Regions from separate parts of the Affinirhizobium pseudoryzae genome, predicted to be linked through region 1. Evidence: predicted binding sites of a transcription regulator. Region 1 holds the regulator's gene; each other region holds the start of a gene.
What was found. Region 1 encodes PhoB, which activates phosphate uptake and scavenging genes when phosphate is short. Its sites were predicted from a motif close to TGTCATNNANCTGTCAT; they were not measured.
Positions count from the first base shown of each region.

Region 2: the regulator PhoB is predicted to act here: its motif matches at 2,683-2,699, upstream of phnF (phosphonate metabolism transcriptional regulator PhnF).
Region 3: the regulator PhoB is predicted to act here: its motif matches at 2,102-2,118, upstream of ugpB (sn-glycerol-3-phosphate ABC transporter substrate-binding protein UgpB).
Region 4: the regulator PhoB is predicted to act here: its motif matches at 2,375-2,391, upstream of G6N78_RS06450 (DUF2794 domain-containing protein).

Region 1 is NZ_CP049241.1:700,222-704,480, forward strand. It holds gene G6N78_RS03415 (aspartate aminotransferase family protein) at 1-1,041, opposite strand, end outside; gene G6N78_RS03420 (GcrA family cell cycle regulator) at 1,459-2,022, shown strand; gene phoB (phosphate regulon transcriptional regulator PhoB) at 2,148-2,831, opposite strand; gene phoU (phosphate signaling complex protein PhoU) at 2,870-3,583, opposite strand; gene pstB (phosphate ABC transporter ATP-binding protein PstB) at 3,637-4,259, opposite strand, start outside.
Region 2 is NZ_CP049241.1:2,696,317-2,700,575, reverse strand. It holds gene G6N78_RS13055 (dipeptide ABC transporter ATP-binding protein) at 1-1,655, shown strand, start outside; gene G6N78_RS13050 (polysaccharide deacetylase family protein) at 1,675-2,553, shown strand; gene phnF (phosphonate metabolism transcriptional regulator PhnF) at 2,746-3,489, shown strand; gene G6N78_RS13040 (phosphonate C-P lyase system protein PhnG) at 3,514-3,972, shown strand; gene phnH (phosphonate C-P lyase system protein PhnH) at 3,975-4,259, shown strand, end outside.
Region 3 is NZ_CP049241.1:847,114-851,372, forward strand. It holds gene ugpA (sn-glycerol-3-phosphate ABC transporter permease UgpA) at 1-628, opposite strand, end outside; gene ugpB (sn-glycerol-3-phosphate ABC transporter substrate-binding protein UgpB) at 707-2,026, opposite strand; gene G6N78_RS04160 (YraN family protein) at 2,153-2,521, opposite strand; gene rsmI (16S rRNA (cytidine(1402)-2'-O)-methyltransferase) at 2,511-3,419, opposite strand; gene dnaN (DNA polymerase III subunit beta) at 3,695-4,259, shown strand, end outside.
Region 4 is NZ_CP049241.1:1,305,480-1,309,738, reverse strand. It holds gene acnA (aconitate hydratase AcnA) at 1-1,186, shown strand, start outside; gene G6N78_RS06455 (DUF1223 domain-containing protein) at 1,406-2,125, shown strand; gene G6N78_RS06450 (DUF2794 domain-containing protein) at 2,409-2,795, shown strand; gene G6N78_RS06445 (GNAT family N-acetyltransferase) at 2,822-3,367, opposite strand; gene G6N78_RS06440 (Bax inhibitor-1/YccA family protein) at 3,515-4,246, opposite strand.

The sequences.
Region 1 (4,259 bases):
CATTGCGGTCACAAGCTCGCCGGCCGGAACGCGCGCCTTGATGCCGAGCATCAGGCCTTCGCCACGGATCTCCTCGATCACGCCGGGGAAGCGATCCTTGAGTGCCGCAAGGCCCTGACGGAAGACGAGTGCCACGTCGTTGACATTCTGCAGGAAGCCATCGGCCAGGATGACATCGAGCACGGCATTGCCGACGGCCATGGCGAGCGGATTGCCACCATAGGTGGTGCCGTGCACGCCGGGCTTCATGCCGGAGGCGGCTTCCGCCGTCGCAAGGCAGGCGCCGAACGGGAAACCACCGCCGATCCCCTTGGCCACCGCCATGATATCCGGGGTGACACCCGACCATTCATGCGCGAAGAACTTGCCGGTCCGACCGACGCCCGTCTGCACCTCATCGAACATCAGCAACAGGCCGTGTTCATCGCACAGGTTGCGCAGTTCGCGCAGGAATTCCTTGGTCACGACCCGGATGCCGCCCTCGCCCTGGATCGGCTCGATCAGCAGGGCTGCGGTGTGTTCCGTGATCGCCGCCTTCAGCGCATCCAGATCCCCAAAGGGCACCTGGTCAAAACCCGGCGCCTTGGGGCCGAAGCCTTCCAGGTACTTTTCCTGACCGCCGGCTGCGATCGTCGCGATGGTCCGGCCGTGGAAGGCGCCTTCAAAGGTGATGATGTGGAATTTTTCCGGATAGCCCTTGGAATAATGGTAGCGCCGCGCCGTCTTGATGGCGCATTCCAGCGCTTCGGCACCCGAATTGGTGAAGAACACCTTGTCGGCGAAGGTGGCATCCGCCAGCCGGCGGGCCAGCCGCTCCTGGTCCGGGATCTCGTAAAGGTTCGACAGGTGCCAGACCTTGTCCGCCTGATCCTTCAGGGCCGCGACAAGATGCGGGTTGGAATGACCACACGAGGTCACGGCCACGCCTGCGCCGAAATCGAGATATCGCTCGCCCGTTTCCGTCACGAGCCAGACACCCTCGCCGCGCACGAAACGCAGTGGTGCCCTTGCAAACGTGTCGAAAAGCGCAGCTTCAGCCATGGCGATGCACTCCTTCAGGCATACTGTCCAGAACAGGCAGCCGGGGCCGCCAGAAATCAAAAATGCCGCCTCAAAGGGCGGCAGGCGCACTATCCGCATTTCATCCCGCGCTGTCAACAAAAGCGTGGATTCCGCGTCGATTCACGCCGCGGAAGCCCGCTTGGCGCCCCTTGCGGCAGCTGTGACAAAAATGACTCTATGCGGCAGCAAGTTGGGGAAAACCCGGAAATCGATTCGCGACGATTCCGGCGACTCTTGTCAGCGAGTCCGCCGCCCATTAGGTTAAAGATCAATTACTAGACTGCATGCGGCGGAACTAGTCACCAAAAGTATAGATGTAGTATGCGCGGCGAATTACGTTCGCCGTAACGGTGAGAGATTCTGTCTTGCTGGGTGTGCTCAAGGCGGAGAGACAGCATGAATTGGGATGACGAACGCGTCGAACGACTGAAAAGGTTGTGGGCGGAAGGACTGAGCGCGAGCCAGATTGCCGCGCAACTGGGCGGCGTGAGCCGCAACGCGGTCATCGGCAAGGTGCACCGGCTGTGCCTTCCGGGACGTGTGAAGGCAGGCGGAAACGCCCAGCAGAACCGGACGCAGAAGCGCACCACCCCTGCACCGCGCCCCACCACCTACAATGCCCGCCCGACGGCGGCGACGGCCCCTGGCGCGGCCACGCGCACGGTGACCCGCTCTGTCGGCGCCACGATGGTGAAGGAAGAGATCGAACTCACCATTCTCGAAACGCAGGAACCGGTCACCACGACGAACGTCATCGTTCCGATGGCACGCCGCCTGGCGCTGACGGAACTGACGGAGCGCACCTGCAAGTGGCCGGTCGGCGACCCGCTGAAGGACGATTTCCACTTCTGCGGCGCAGAATCCGGCGAAAGCTCGCCCTACTGCAAATACCACGCCCGCCTGGCCTACCAGCCGGTGAACGAGCGCCGCCGCGCCGCCAATGCGGTCGCCCGCGGCTGATCATTCCAGCGCATCTCGAAGAAAGCGGGTACGAGGCCCGCTTTTTTTGTGCCCGGATTTTGGAGGGAGCCAACAAAAAACCCGGCACGAGGCCGGGTTCGATGGTGGAGATCAGGCGCGAGGGTTCACGCTTCCATGGAATAACCGGCACCGCGGACGGTGCGGATGACATCCTGCATGTTGGAAAAGTTCAGCGCCTTGCGCAGCCGTCCGACATGCACATCGACGGTGCGTTCGTCCACGTAGATGTCGTGGCCCCAGACACCATCGAGCAGTTGCGAGCGGGAAAAGACGCGACCGGGCGAGGCCATCAGGAATTCCAGCAGCCGGAATTCGGTCGGCCCCAGACGCACCTCGCGGCTCTTGCGGTGGACGCGATGCGTTTCGCGATCGAGTTCGATATCGCCGCAGCGCAGAACCGAGGAGAGCACCTCCGGCCGGGCCCTTCGCAACATCGCTTTCACCCGCGCCATCAGTTCCGGCGTCGAGAAGGGTTTGACGACATAATCGTCGGCACCGGTTGCCAGACCGCGCACGCGTTCGCTCTCCTCACCACGCGCCGTCAGCATGATGATCGGCAGGCGCTCGGTTTCCGGGCGCATCCGCAGGCGGCGGCAAAGCTCGATGCCGGATACGCCGGGCAACATCCAGTCGAGGATCAGGAGATCCGGCAGCCGCTCCTGCAGGCGGATTTCCGCCTCGTCACCGCGCAGGATGGTTTCCACCTCATACCCCTCGGCCTCGAGGTTATAGCGAAGAAGCACGCTCAGCGCTTCTTCATCCTCAACAACCGCAATTTTCGGCAGCATGGTTCATGCACTCCTGAAAGCAGGCGCCGGTAGCGCCCTTACTCTGCCACTGCGCCCAGCGTGTTCGACGTGTCGTCCTTCGGGCGTTCGCCTTCGGGGGCAGCGCCAGTTGCGATGTAATAGATCGTCTCGGCAATATTGGTGGCATGGTCGCCGATGCGCTCGATGTTCTTGGCGCAGAAGAGGAGATGGGTGCAGGTGGTGATGTTGCGCGGATCTTCCATCATGTAGGTGAGGAGTTCGCGGAACAGCGAGGTGTACATCGCGTCGATCTCTTCATCGCGCAGGCGGATGGCTTCCGCCTTCTGCACCGAGCGGTTGGAGAAGACGTCGAGCACTTCCTTGAGCTGGACGAGGGCCAGATCGGAGAGATGTTCCAAACCGCGTGCGAGCTTGCGCGGCACGCCGGTGCCCTGAACGGCGATCACGCGCTTGGCAGTGTTCTTGCCGAGGTCGCCGACGCGTTCCAGGTCGGAGGCGATGCGCAGCACGCCGATGATTTCGCGCAGGTCTCCGGCCACCGGCTGGCGGCGGGCGATCGTGATGATGGCCTTCTCCTGGATCTCGCGCTCGGCGGTATCGAGGATCACGTCGTCGGAGATGACCTTCTGGGCAAGTGCACCATCGGAATTGACGAGCGCGCGAACGGCATCGCCGCACATCTGTTCGGCAAGGCCGCCCATTTCGGAGATGCGGCGGTTCAGGTATTTCAGGTCTTCGTCATAGGCCGAGAGAATATGGCTGGGGGACATGGTTTGTCATCCTCGGATCAAGGGTTGTCAGCGGAAGGCGGATCGGCGCGGCATCAGCCGAAGCGACCCATGATGTAATCCTGCGTGCGCTGATCATCCGGGTTGGTGAACATCTTGTCGGTGTCGTTCTCTTCGACCAGCAGGCCGAGGTGGAACATAGCCGTGCGCTGGGACACACGCGCCGCCTGCTGCATGGAATGCGTGACGATGACGATGGTGAAGTTGGTGCGCAGTTCGTGGATCAGTTCCTCGACCTTGGCCGTCGCGATCGGATCGAGCGCCGAGCAGGGTTCGTCCATCAGGATGATTTCCGGCGACACGGCGACCGCCCGGGCGATGCACAGGCGCTGCTGCTGGCCGCCGGAGAGACCCGTGCCGGATTCATGCAGGCGATCCTTCACTTCGTTCCAGAGACCCGCCTTCTGCAGAGCAGACGAGACGATTTCGTCGAGATCCGACTTCTTGCGGGCGAGGCCGTGGATGCGCGGACCGTAGGCAACGTTCTCATAGATCGTCTTCGGGAACGGGTTCGGCTTCTGGAACACCATGCCGACCTTGGCGCGCAGCTGCACCGGATCGACCTTCGGATCGTAGATGTTCTCGTTGTCGATCAGGATGTTGCCTTCCACACGGCAGCTGTCGATCGTGTCGTTCATGCGGTTGATGCAGCGCAGGA
Region 2 (4,259 bases), 1.7 Mb from region 1:
CCGGCCGCGGACAGATCAAGGCCGTCGATGGCGTTTCCTTTTCCCTCGCGCCGGGCGAGGTTCTGGGGCTCGTCGGAGAGTCCGGATCGGGCAAATCGATCACCGGTTTCTCGATCATCGGCCTGATCGACGAACCGGGCCGCATCGTCGAAGGCTCGGTCAAGCTGGAAGGGCGCGAACTGATCGGCCTGCCCGCGCATGAGCTGCGCGCCATTCGGGGCAAGACCATCTCCATGGTGTTCCAGGACCCGATGATGACGCTGAACCCGGTTCTCAGCATCGGCACCCAGATCAAGCTGGCGCTCGAAGCGCATGAGACCATCAGTGCGGCGGATGCGCGCGAGCGCGCGATCCAGGCGCTGGCACAGGTCCGCATCTCGGAACCGGAGCGCAAGGTGGATTTCTTCCCCCACCAGTTCTCCGGTGGCATGCGCCAGCGTGTGGCGATTGCGATCGCCCTTCTGCACCGCCCGAAACTGATCATCTGCGACGAGCCGACCACCGCGCTTGACGTCTCGATCCAGGCGGAAATCCTTGCCGAGATGAAGGAACTGGTCGCCGAACTCGGTACGGCGCTGATCTGGATCAGCCATGACCTCGCCATCGTCTCGTCGATTGCCGATCGCGTTGCGGTGATGAAGACGGGCAAGATCGTCGAGATCGGTCCGGCACTCGGGGTACTGACCCGACCGCAGCACGACTACACGCGCGCGCTGCTGGACGCGCTGCCCTCGCGGGCGAAGCCCGGGCAGCTGCTCCTGCGCGGCAGCGGGATCGCCGATGCGGCACCACCGCCGCGAAAGGCCGCGACCGCCAATCTGCCGCCGCTGGGGAGCCCCTATCTGGTGATCGATCAGGCGGTGAAGCGGTTCGAAAAACCTGCCGGCATCGTGCGCCGGCTGGCGATCAAGTCGGGCCTCGCGCAGCCGGTGACAGGCGTGCAGGCGGTCGATGGCGTCAGTCTTGTCTTGAAGCGCGGCGAGGTGTTGGGTCTGGTCGGCGAATCCGGCTCCGGCAAATCGACGCTTGGACGCATGGCGGCCGGCATCACCGTTCCGAGCGCCGGCACCGTTCGTCTCAACGGGCAACCCGTGATGAGCAGCGGCCGCAGCCCTGCGAAGATCACCACCCGCGTTCAGACGATCTTCCAGGATCCCTTTGCCTCTCTCAACGGCCGCATGCGCATCGGCGACATCGTGGCGGAGGGACCGCTTGCCCACAAGCTTGTCACGCGGTCCGAAGCCGGGCGCTATGTGGCGGACTGGCTGGCGGCGGTCGGCCTTGATCCGGCCTTCGCCAACCGCTTCCCGCATCAGTTTTCCGGCGGGCAGAGACAGCGCATCGCCATTGCCCGCGCGCTTGCCATGCAGCCGGATGTCGTTGTCTGCGACGAGCCGGTCGCGTCCCTTGACGTGTCGATCCAGGCGCAGATCATCAACCTGCTCATCCGGTTGCGATCGGAGCTCGACCTGTCGCTGATCTTCATCAGCCATGACCTGTCGGTCGTGCGTCACCTCTGCGATCGCGTCGCCATCATGTATCGCGGGCGGATCGTCGAGGAAGGCGAGGCTGGCGCAATCTATGCCGATCCGCAGCACGACTACACCAAGCGCCTGCTGGCAGCCGTTCCCGTGCTGCCGATGGCTGCAGAATAACCCGGAAGGACGAGTGGCAATGGAACCCTGGCAATGGGACGAAGCAACGTGGCGCGGCAAGGTCGACAAAGTGCGCGCCGGACGCTCGCTGAAACCGAAGGTCTGGAAAGGCGGCGCCCGCTGCGCTGTCGCCCTTTCCTTTGACAGCGATCACGAGACCAATGAACTGCGCGACGGCGGCGAATCCATCGGCCGCCTGTCGCAAGGGCAGTATGGCAACCGGGTCGGCGTGCCGCGCATCCTCGAAACGCTTCGTGCGGCACAGGTTCCGGCCACCTTCTTCGTGCCCGCCGTTGCCGCGCTGCTCTACCCGGATGAACAACGACAGGTGATCGCCGAGGGCCATGAGATCGGCCTGCATGGCTGGATCCACGAGGTCAATACCAAGGTGCCGCCCGAAAAGGAGCGCGAACTGCATCTGCGCGCTGCCGACACGCTGGAAAAGATCACCGGCGTGCGCGCCGTCGGCATGCGAACCCCGTCCTGGGATTTTTCACCGGTGACGCTGCAGATCGAGCGCGAACTCGGCCTGCTTTACGACAGCTCGCTGATGGCCGACGACGACCCTTACGAGCTTGTCGAGGATGGCGAACCGACCGGCATGGTGGAATTGCCGGTGGAATGGATCCGCGACGATGCGGTCTATTTCAACATGAACCGGTTCACCGCCCACCGGCCCTATACGCCGCCCCCCGCCGTGCTCGACATCTTCAAGCGGGAATTCGACCGCGCCTACAAGGAGGGCGGCCTCTTTCTGCTCACCATGCACCCGCATGTGACCGGCTACCGCTCGCGGATCTTCATCCTCGAAGAGCTGATCCGCCATATCCAGGATCATGACGATGTCTGGTTCGGCACCCATGCCGATATCGCCCGCTTCGTGAAGGAAGACGGCTAGCAATCCCGTCAGCCCCAGCTCGTCGCGCCGTCTTGCCAACCGACGCGTGATGGCCTCTTAGGGTTCACCCTTTGGGTGCGCGTGCATCGGCAGAATGCCACTCTCCTGCGCTGTCCCCTTTTCCGAGGGCGTCATCGCCACGTCATACGATTGCGCTATTCCAGATTCATTCGAATGAATCGGACGACGTGCATGCAAAGAGACAGTTGGCAGATCATCAGAGACCGCCTCGCCGGCGATATCGCCTCGGGCAAGCTTGCGCCCGGCGCGCGCCTGCCGACGGAGCCGGAACTCTGCGCCGCATTCGGCGCAGGGCGCCACTCGGTGCGGCGCGCGGTTTCGGCGCTGGCGGTCGAGGGCAAGCTCAGGGTCGAACAGGGCCGCGGCACCTTTGTCGAGGCCGCGCCGCTCATCACCTACCAGATCGGGCGGCGCACGCGGTTTCGGCAAAACCTTCTGGAGCAGGGCATAGCGCCGACCGGCGAGCATCTCTCGGCGAAAATCATCCCGGCCCCGGCACGGGTGGCGCAGGCGCTTGGCCTCGCCGAAGAAACGCTCGTTCACCGCATCCTGCGCCGCAGTTTTGCCGATGGCGTGCCGATCAATCTCGGCATGGCCTTCCACGAAGCGGCACTCTTTCCGGATCTCGGCGCCCGGCGCGCAACGGGCACCTCCGTCACCGAAATCTACCGCGACCACGGCATCACGGACTATTTCCGCAAACGCACGACCATCTTCACGCGGCGGCCGGAACCGGACGAGGCGCGACTGCTCAGCCAGCATGTCGATCATCCCGTCATGGTGCTGACCAAGACCGACGTGACCGCCGACGGGCGGGCAATCGGCTATTCGGAAGCCGTCTGGGCCGGAGACCGCGTGCAGTTCAGTATTGATACCCTCGACGACCCCGATCCCTCCCCCTCCTCCCAAGGCTAGGGTCGGCCCGCGAAAGGACGAACGATGAGTGATGAAATGACCGGCGTCATCAGCGCCGGAATGCCTCCCCATGCCCATCTCTTGAATACTCTGGCGCGGGCCGATGATGGCCTGCTGAAGGGTTTTGCAGAGGGTGTGCTTCCCCTCCTCGGCGAGATCGAGGTGGTTCAAAGCCGCACCGGCCTCGTCATGCTCCCCCTGCGCGACACCGTTGCCTCCACCGATTTTCATCTGGGTGAGGTGCTTGTCGCAGAAGCGCATATCCGCCTGAAGGATAGGCCGATCGAAGGCTACGGCATGGTGATCGGCCGCGATCTCGAGCGCGCCATGGCCATGGCCGTGATCGACGCCGCCGCGATGGCGGGAACGGACGAAGAGCGTCTCGGCCATTTCATTGCGACGCAAGCCACGCGCATTCGGGCAGCAGACGAAGAGCGTCTGCGTGCCGTCGAGGCGACGCGCGTCGAGATGGAGACCTTCTGATCGTGACCCAAAGCCTCAACCAACGCTCGGCCCCTGTCGTGCCGGTTCGCAATGCCGCAGAGACACGCGCAAACGCCACCTATGACGCGCTGATGTGGGCGCTCGCGCGGCCAGGCACCATCCGGCAGCTGCCGGAAAACGATCCTTTTGCCGTTGCAGAAGCCCTTGTGGACCGGGAATGCCGGGTTTTTGCGAGCGATGCCGGTCTTGCCGAAAGGATCGCCGCAACCGGCGCCTGCCTCGCATCGGCGGCGCAGGCAGATCACGCCTTCCTCGCGCTCGATACA
Region 3 (4,259 bases), 150 kb from region 1:
GCGGCAAAGAGATCGTGAAGAAGCGCTTCACCGGTCCCGATCCATCGATCGCGGCGGCTTCCATCAGCGATTGCGGCACGGACTGAAGGCCGGCGAGGAAAAACAGGAAATTGTAGGATACCTGTTTCCAGGCCGCGGCAATGATGATCAGGATCATCGCCTGGGTGCCGTTCAGATCATGATCCCAATCGATCCCGATCTTTTCGAGGAAGAAGGGCATGAGGCCCGTGGAACTGTTGAACAGGAACCACCACAACACGCCGGCGACCACCGGGGCCACGGCATAGGGCCAGACGAGCAGCGTGGTATAGACCTTGCCGGTGCGCACCAGGCGATCCACGGCAGCGGCGAAGGCAAGGCCGAGAATCATCGACAGCGCCGTCACCGACACGGCAAAGACCGCCGTCCGCGACAGGGCATCCAGATAGTTCGGATCCTCGAAGAGGCGCTGGTAATGCAGAAATCCAACAAAGACGGTCGACAGACCGAAGGGGTCTTCCCGCTCGAAGGAGGACTTCACCGCCTGCGCCGCCGGCCAGATGAAGAATACGAGCGTGATGAAAAGCTGGGGCGCGAGCAGCAGGTAAGGCAGCAGCCGGCTGTTGAAGGTCGTTTTTTTGGTATCCATTGAGCCCTGCCAGATTGGTCCGGACAAAGGAAGGGAGGACCGGCCGTCGGCCGCCCCTCCCCTCTGGGTCAGCGATGATCAGTTATTGGCGGCTTCGAATTCGCGAAGCAGCTTGTTGCCGCGCTCGACGGCGCTGTCGAGAGCCTGCTTGGCGTCCTTCTTGCCGGCCAGCAGCGACTGGAACTCTTCATCCACGATCGTGCGAACCTGGGTGAAGTTGCCAAAACGCAGACCCTTGGAGTTCGCGCTCGGCGTGCCGCGGGTGATCTGCTCGATAGCGATATCGGAGCCTGGGTTCTTGGCGTAGTAACCCTGGCTCTTGCCAAGCTCATAGGCCGCGTTGGTGATCGGCAGGTAGCCGGTGAACTGGTGCCAGTCGGCCTGGACTTCCGACTTCGAGAGGTAGGAGAAGAACTTCGCAACGCCCTTGTAGACGGCCTTGTCCTTGCCATTCAGAACCCAGAGCGTCGCGCCGCCGATGATGGAGTTCTTCGGCTCCTTCGTGACGTCGTCATAATAGGGCAGCGGAGCAAAGCCCGGAGTGAAGTTCTTGGCGTTGTTGATGACGCCCGCACGGCCGGCCGACGAGTTCATCGTCATGGCGCATTCCTGGGCGTAGAACATCGTCGCTGCCTGATCGCCGCCCACCGGGCCGCCATACTTGAAGAGGCCTTCATCCTGCCACTTCTTCAGGTTGGCCCAATGCTTGACCTGAACCGGACCGTTGAACTTGAACTCGCTCTTCAGGCCGCCGAAGCCGTTTTCCAGCGTGCCGAAGGGCTGGTCGTGCAGAGCCGACAGGTTTTCCGTCTGAACCCAGGTGATCCAGGCCGAGGTGAAGCCGCACTTAGCAGCGCCGGAAGAGACGATCTTCTTGGAAAAGTCTTCGACTTCCTTCCAGGTCTTCGGTGCCACTTCCGGATCAAGGCCGGCCTTCTTGAAGACGTCCTTGTTGTAATAGAGGATCGGCGTCGAGGAGTTGAACGGCAGCGACAGGATGTTGCCTTCCGTATCGGAATAATACCCGACGACCGGACCGAGGAAAGACTTCGTGTCGAAGGCTTCGCCTTCATCCTTCATCAGCTTGTAGACCGGATAGACGGCGCCCTTGGCGGCCATCATCGTGCCCGTGCCCACTTCGAAAACCTGCACGATGGCCGGCTGCTGGTTGGCGCGGAACGCAGCGATCGCTGCGGTCAGGGTTTCCGGATACGAACCCTTGTAGACCGGAACGACCTTGTAGTCGCTCTGGCTTTCGTTGAACTTCGTGGCGATCTCCTCGAGCTTCTTGCCGAGTTCGCCACCCATGGCGTGCCACCAGGTGACTTCGGTTGCTGCGAGCGAGGTGGTTGCCGAGAGCGCGAGCGCTGCTGCGGCCAATGCGAGCTTCTTGAACATGGTGTCTCCCTCTATCTCCGGTAGATCGGATGTGGCTGGCTTAGCGGCCTTATGTGACGCGTCCTTAAAGGATTTATGACAGCACCATTACAGGAGAGCCTGATATTGCACAGCTTTGCAAGCTTTTCAGAAGGCATCCACAAAATGTCGGGGAAGCTTCCATTGCTGCATTGCAACAATATCGTATCGATAGGAAAGCAGATGTGCGTTGGACTGCCTTGAAATCCAATGGTTGGAAGCAGCACGGATGCGATGCTGCGTTGCAGGACCAACAGCATCCACGGCATTACGCGCATCTTGGCGCATTTTCACTTCGACGAAGGCAACAAGATCTCCGCGGCGGGCAATGATATCGATTTCACCCGAAGGCGTGCGATAGCGCATGACGAGGATTCGGTAACCCTTCAGCCGCAGAAAAAGGGCCGCGGCATATTCGGCAAGGCGCCCGCGGCGCTCCGCCCTCCGCCGCTTCAGCCTTTTCTCGTCAGCCGCCATCGCCATCCTTCAATTCGATGAGCCGCTGATAGAGATCCTTGCGCGACAGGCCAGTCAGGCGCGCGGCCTCGGCGGCCGCCTTCGTCGCCGGCATGCTGGCGGCAAGTTCTCGCAGCATCACGTCGACATCGACCGCAGCCGGCACATCGTCAAAGGCCGGCGGGCCGATGACCAGCACCACCTCGCCCTTCACCGTCGCATCGGCATATTGGGCCGCGAGATCGCCGAGCGATCCCCGGCGGAACTCCTCGAAGGTCTTGGTCAGTTCCCGGCAGACGCAGGCCGGCCTGGACGGCCCCAGCACGTCGGCGGCGATGACCAGCGTGTCGGCAATCCGGTGCGGCGATTCGAAGAAGATCAGCGTCGCCGGGATCTTGGAGAGTTCCGCCAGCCGGTCGCGGCGTCCCTTTTCCTTGACCGGCAGGAAACCCGCAAACAAAAAGGCGTCGGACGGCAGGCCGGAGCCGACGAGGGCGGCGAGCGGCGCGGAGGGACCGGGGATCGGCACCACCTTGTGGCCGGCCTCCAGCGCCAGCTGACCGAGGCGGTACCCCGGATCGGAGACGAGCGGCGTTCCGGCATCCGAAACAAGCGCGACGGACTTGCCCTCATCGAGCGCCGCAATCAGCCTTGGCCCGGCCTCGTTGGCATTGTGCTCGTGATAGGCGAAGGGACGGCCAGAAATGCCGAAGCGGTCGAGCAGCACGCGGGTGACGCGGGTATCCTCGCAGGCCAGCACATCGGCGCCCGCCAGCGTTTCGAGTGCCCGAAGCGTGATATCACCCAGATTGCCGATCGGCGTTGCCACCAGATAAAGCGCCGGCTCGAGCGGCCTTGCCGGCACCGCGACATTGGCGACACGGTAGGTTCGGGAGGTCGCCTTTTCATTATCCGTCACGTCTGCGCCTGACCTTTCTGGGCTATTCCGGGCTGTTTTCGCCTTTATGGGGGAGGCCGGCAGATTGGGCAAGCAGGCAGCATCACCACGCATGGCTGTGGAAAGCTGTGCGAAGTCTCTTGCACCGCACCGAAATCCTCCACGCGATTGGCAGGCCCCCTTGCCTTTTCCTTCAAAACTCTGCCATTTTGCCCGTCCACATCGTCCGACCACCCTGACGGACAAGCATAACTTCCGGTCCTTCCGGACCGGCACGGTCGAAAGCGGTAGCGTCCATGCGTATTACTCTTGAGCGGTCCAACCTTCTTAAGTCGCTGAACCATGTTCACCGGGTCGTGGAACGCCGCAACACGATCCCGATCCTGTCCAACGTCTTGATGCGCGCCTCCGGCAACGAGCTGGCGCTGAAGGCGACCGACCTTGATCTGGAAGTCACGGAAGAAGTGCCGGCCATGGTGGAACAGGCGGGTGCGACCACCGTTCCGGCCCACCTTCTCTACGAAATCGTCCGCAAGCTGCCGGATGGCGCGGAAGTGCGCCTCACCACCAATCCGGATGGCGGCAGCATGATCGTCCAGTCCGGCCGCTCGAAATTCTCGCTGCAGTGCCTGCCGGAATCGGACTTCCCGGATCTGACGGCCGGCACCTTCAGCCACACGTTCAAGATCAAGGCGACCGAGCTCAAGATGTTGATCGATCGCACCCAGTTCGCGATCTCGACGGAAGAGACGCGCTACTATCTGAACGGCATCTTCTTCCACACGATCGAGGCCGGCGGCGAGCTGAAGCTGCGCGCCGTGGCGACCGACGGCCACCGCCTGGCGCGCGCCGATATCGTTG
Region 4 (4,259 bases), 610 kb from region 1:
CACCTGCATCGGCAATTCCGGCCCGCTGCCGGCGCCGATCTCCAAGACGATCAACGACAAGGGCGTGATTGCCGCTGGCGTTCTCTCCGGCAACCGCAACTTCGAAGGCCGTATCTCGCCGGACGTCCAGGCGAACTACCTGGCGTCCCCGCCGCTCGTCGTCGCCTACGCACTCGCCGGCACGGTCCAGAAGGACCTGACGACCGAGCCGCTCGGCGAAGACCGTGACGGCAACCCGGTCTACCTGAAGGACATTTGGCCGACCTCTGCCGAAGTGCAGGAGTTCATCCAGAAGTACGTCACCCGCGAACTGTTCGAAACCAAGTATGCCGACGTCTTCAAGGGCGATGCCAACTGGCAGGCCGTGCAGGTTCCGGAAGGCCAGACCTATGCCTGGGACGACCAGTCGACCTACGTGCAGAACCCGCCCTACTTCGTCGGCATGCCGAAGAAGGCCGGTCTCGGCACTGAGAACATCGTCAATGCCCGGGTTCTCGGTCTCTTCGGCGACAAGATCACCACCGACCACATTTCTCCGGCCGGTTCGATCAAGGCGCAGTCTCCGGCCGGTGCCTACCTCATCGGCAATGGCGTCTCGGTTGCGGACTTCAACCAGTACGGCACGCGCCGTGGCAACCATGAAGTGATGATGCGCGGCACGTTCGCCAACATCCGCATCCGCAACTTCATGCTCGGCCCGAACGGCAAGGAAGGCGGTTACACCGTCCACTATCCGTCCAAGGAAGAGATGTCGATCTACGACGCGGCCATGAAGTACAAGGCCGAGGGCGTTCCGCTCGTCATCTTCGCCGGTGTCGAATACGGCAACGGCTCCTCGCGTGACTGGGCTGCCAAGGGCACCAACCTGCTCGGCGTGCGCGCCGTGATCGCCCAGTCCTTCGAGCGTATCCACCGTTCGAACCTCGTCGGCATGGGCGTCGTTCCCTTTGTCTTCGAAGAGGGCATGAGCTGGCAGAGCCTGGATCTGAAGGGTGACGAGACCGTCACCATCGAAGGCCTCAACGGCGAGATCAAGCCGCGCGAATGGAAGACGGCCAAGATCACCTATGCGGATGGGTCCGTGAAGGAGATCAAGATCCTCTGCCGCATCGATACGCTGGATGAGGTCACCTACGTCAACAATGGCGGCATCCTGCAGACGGTTCTGCGCGATCTCGCGGCCTGAATCGTGAAAAACTGATCGTGAAGCCGCCGGGCAGACTTGCTCGGCGGCTTTTTTATGCGCAATTTCCTGATCGGCGGGGTCTCACCCGCTTGTGACTTCCGATTGATGAACGGGACGGGTTAGGTTTGACCCGACCCAAACTGCCTCGTGCAACGAAGACTTGTGATGCCTCTCGGAAATTCCCACCTGCTGACAGCCCGTTGCGGCACCCTGCTGCTGATGGCCCTGTTCTTTTGCGGCAACGCATGGGCAGGCGATGTTGCTTCGCCGAAGGGCGTTGTTGAACTGTTTACCTCTCAGGGTTGTGTCTCCTGTCCGCCGGCCGATGCTGCGCTGAAGAAACTCGTTCAGCAGGGTGATGTGGTGGCTCTGTCCTACCACGTCGATTACTGGAACTACCTCGGCTGGACCGACACGCTGAGCTCCAAGGAGAACACCGAACGCCAGTATGGCTACGCGCATTCCATGGGGCGCAGCGGCGTCTACACCCCCCAGGCCATCATCAATGGCCGCCAGCATGTGAAGGGCATGGATCTTCCCGCCATCAATACGCTGGTGGAGGACATGACCGGCAAGGGCGAAGGCATGAGGGTGCCGGTCGCAGTCCGCATGCAGGATGACCAGATGGTCATCGACATCGGCGCCGGTGAGGGGCGTGCGGATATCGTGGTCGCCTACTTCACCAAGAAGGAAGAGGTCGAGGTGCAGCGCGGCGAAAACAGCGGCCGCACCATGGAATACTGGCACAGCGTTTACGACGTGCAGACGGTCGGCATGTGGGATGGAAAGCCACAGAAGATCACGCTGCCGGCAAAGACACTCGGACGGACGAAGAAGGATGGGTGCGCCGTGCTTCTGCAGACCTCCAGCCCGAAGGGCGAGCCGGCGGCGATCCTCGGTGCCACGCTGATCATGGCGGGCCGCAAGCGGCACGATTGAGGGCCGGTGAGAAAGGTCCGGCCCTTGGCGATGGGGGCTGGGGGTAAGGTCAACGCCAAGGACCGGCCCGGTCTGGCGCGGGGCGCCAGCTGGATAACAGGAAGACTGCCCTGCGAATCCGGCGTCTGTTTGTTCGAATTCGGGCAAACACCGGAAACAATGTCAGATTTAATCGGCCCCTCTGGGACCTTCCCGGGACGATCGGCGTTTCCGCTTCGTCGCTTGCATTTTGCCCCCAGTCGGGCACACTGTCATGGAAGTGTTACAAGGCTTGGGAGCTTTGATGACTGATCAGCCGGATTTAAACGCGCCGGGTTCATCCTCGGCAAATGTCGTCGTCGATCTCGGTCAATACCGCCAGAACCTGGATCCGATCCCTGTCACGTTCCACCGCCGTGAACTCGATGCGATTCTTCGTATCTATGGCCGCATGGTGGGCGAAGGCGAGTGGAAGGACTACGCCATCGACCATATGAAGGACAAGGCGGTCTTTTCCATCTTCAAACGCTCGGGCGAGATGCCGCTCTTCCGCATCGAGAAAAACCCGAAGCTTTCTGCCAAGCAGGGTGCCTATAGCGTCGTCAACACGCACGGCATGATCCTCAAGCGCGGCCATGAGTTGCCGCAGGTGCTCAAGGTCTTCGACAAGGTTCTGAAGCTCGTCGAATAGGCCGGCCGCACCGCAGGAGGTCTGGCTCAGCCCCCGCCGGGGCGAATCGCACCGGGCGGTGTGGCGTTGCCATCCCCCAGCTCACGCTGCATGAAGACCGTATCCAGCCAGCGCTCGTGTTTGAAGCCGGTGCCGGTCAGCGTTCCGACCATCCGGAAACCGAGTGCTGCATGCAGCGCGCAGGAGGCTTCGCTGGCACCACCGATAACCGCCACCATCTGGCGGAAGCCGGCGCCCGTGCAACGGGCCACCAGTTCCTTCAGCAGGGCCTTGCCGATCCCGCGTCCACGGGCCTCAGGGGCGAGATAGATGGAATCCTCCACCAGCCATCGATAGGCCGGGCGGGTGCGGAAGGCCGAAGCATAGGCGTAACCCAGAAGCGTGCCGTCCCTGTCGATGGCGGCGATGTAGGGATACCCCTTGTCCAAGATCGCCTCGAAACGGGCGTGCATCTCGGCCTCATCCGGCGGATCAAGCTCATAGCTTGCCGTTCCGTTGAGAACGCTGTCGCGATAGATGGCGGTGATGGCGGGAAGGTCAGACGCGGTCGCGTCGCGCAGGAGAAATGTCATGGAAGCTTGCAAATTCAATCAATCGGACGATGGCCAACGCTAAGCCTCGTCCGGCCTGATGACAATCCCGTGATCGCCGCAATGCGAAAGCCGACGAAAAAAGGCGGCCCGAGAGCCGCCTTTCTAAAGGTGTACCTGGTATCCGGTTCAGTTGTTGCGGTTGCCGAGGAACTGCAAGAGGAACATGAACAGGTTGACGAAATCGAGGTAGAGCGTCAGCGCACCCATGATCGCCTTGCGACCCATGACGGCTGCGTCGTCGCCATCGAAGTACATTTCCTTGATCTTCTGTGTATCGTAAGCGGTGAGGCCCGCGAAGATCAGTACGCCGAGCACGGAGATGGCAAAGCCAAGCGCCGAAGAGGCGAGGAAGATGTTGACGATCGAGGCGATGATCAGGCCGAACAGACCCATGATCATGAACGAACCCATCGCCGTCAGGTTACGCTTCGTGGTGTAGCCGTAGAGTGAGAGGGCACCGAACGAAGCCGCCGTGACGAAGAAGGTCTGCACGATGCTCTGGCCGGTGAAGACCAGGAAGATCGACGAGAGGGAAAGGCCCATCAGCGCGGCATAGATCCAGAAGGTCGTCTGCGCGGCGGAGACCGACATGCGGTTGATCCGGAAGCTCAGGAAAAAGACCATTCCCAGCGGGGCGAGCATGACCACCCACTTCAGCGGGCTCGCATAAAGCGCCGTACCGAATGCGGTCAGCTGACCGCCATCGACGGCAAGCTGCCAGGTGCCGAAAGCGGCAAGGCCGGTGATGGCGAGACCGAGCGCCATCAGGTTATAGACCTTCAGCATGTAGGTGCGCAGGCCTTCATCGATCATCGCGCCGGTCTGGGCGCGGGTCTGGTAGTTAAAGCGGTCAGACATGGTGTCCTCTCAA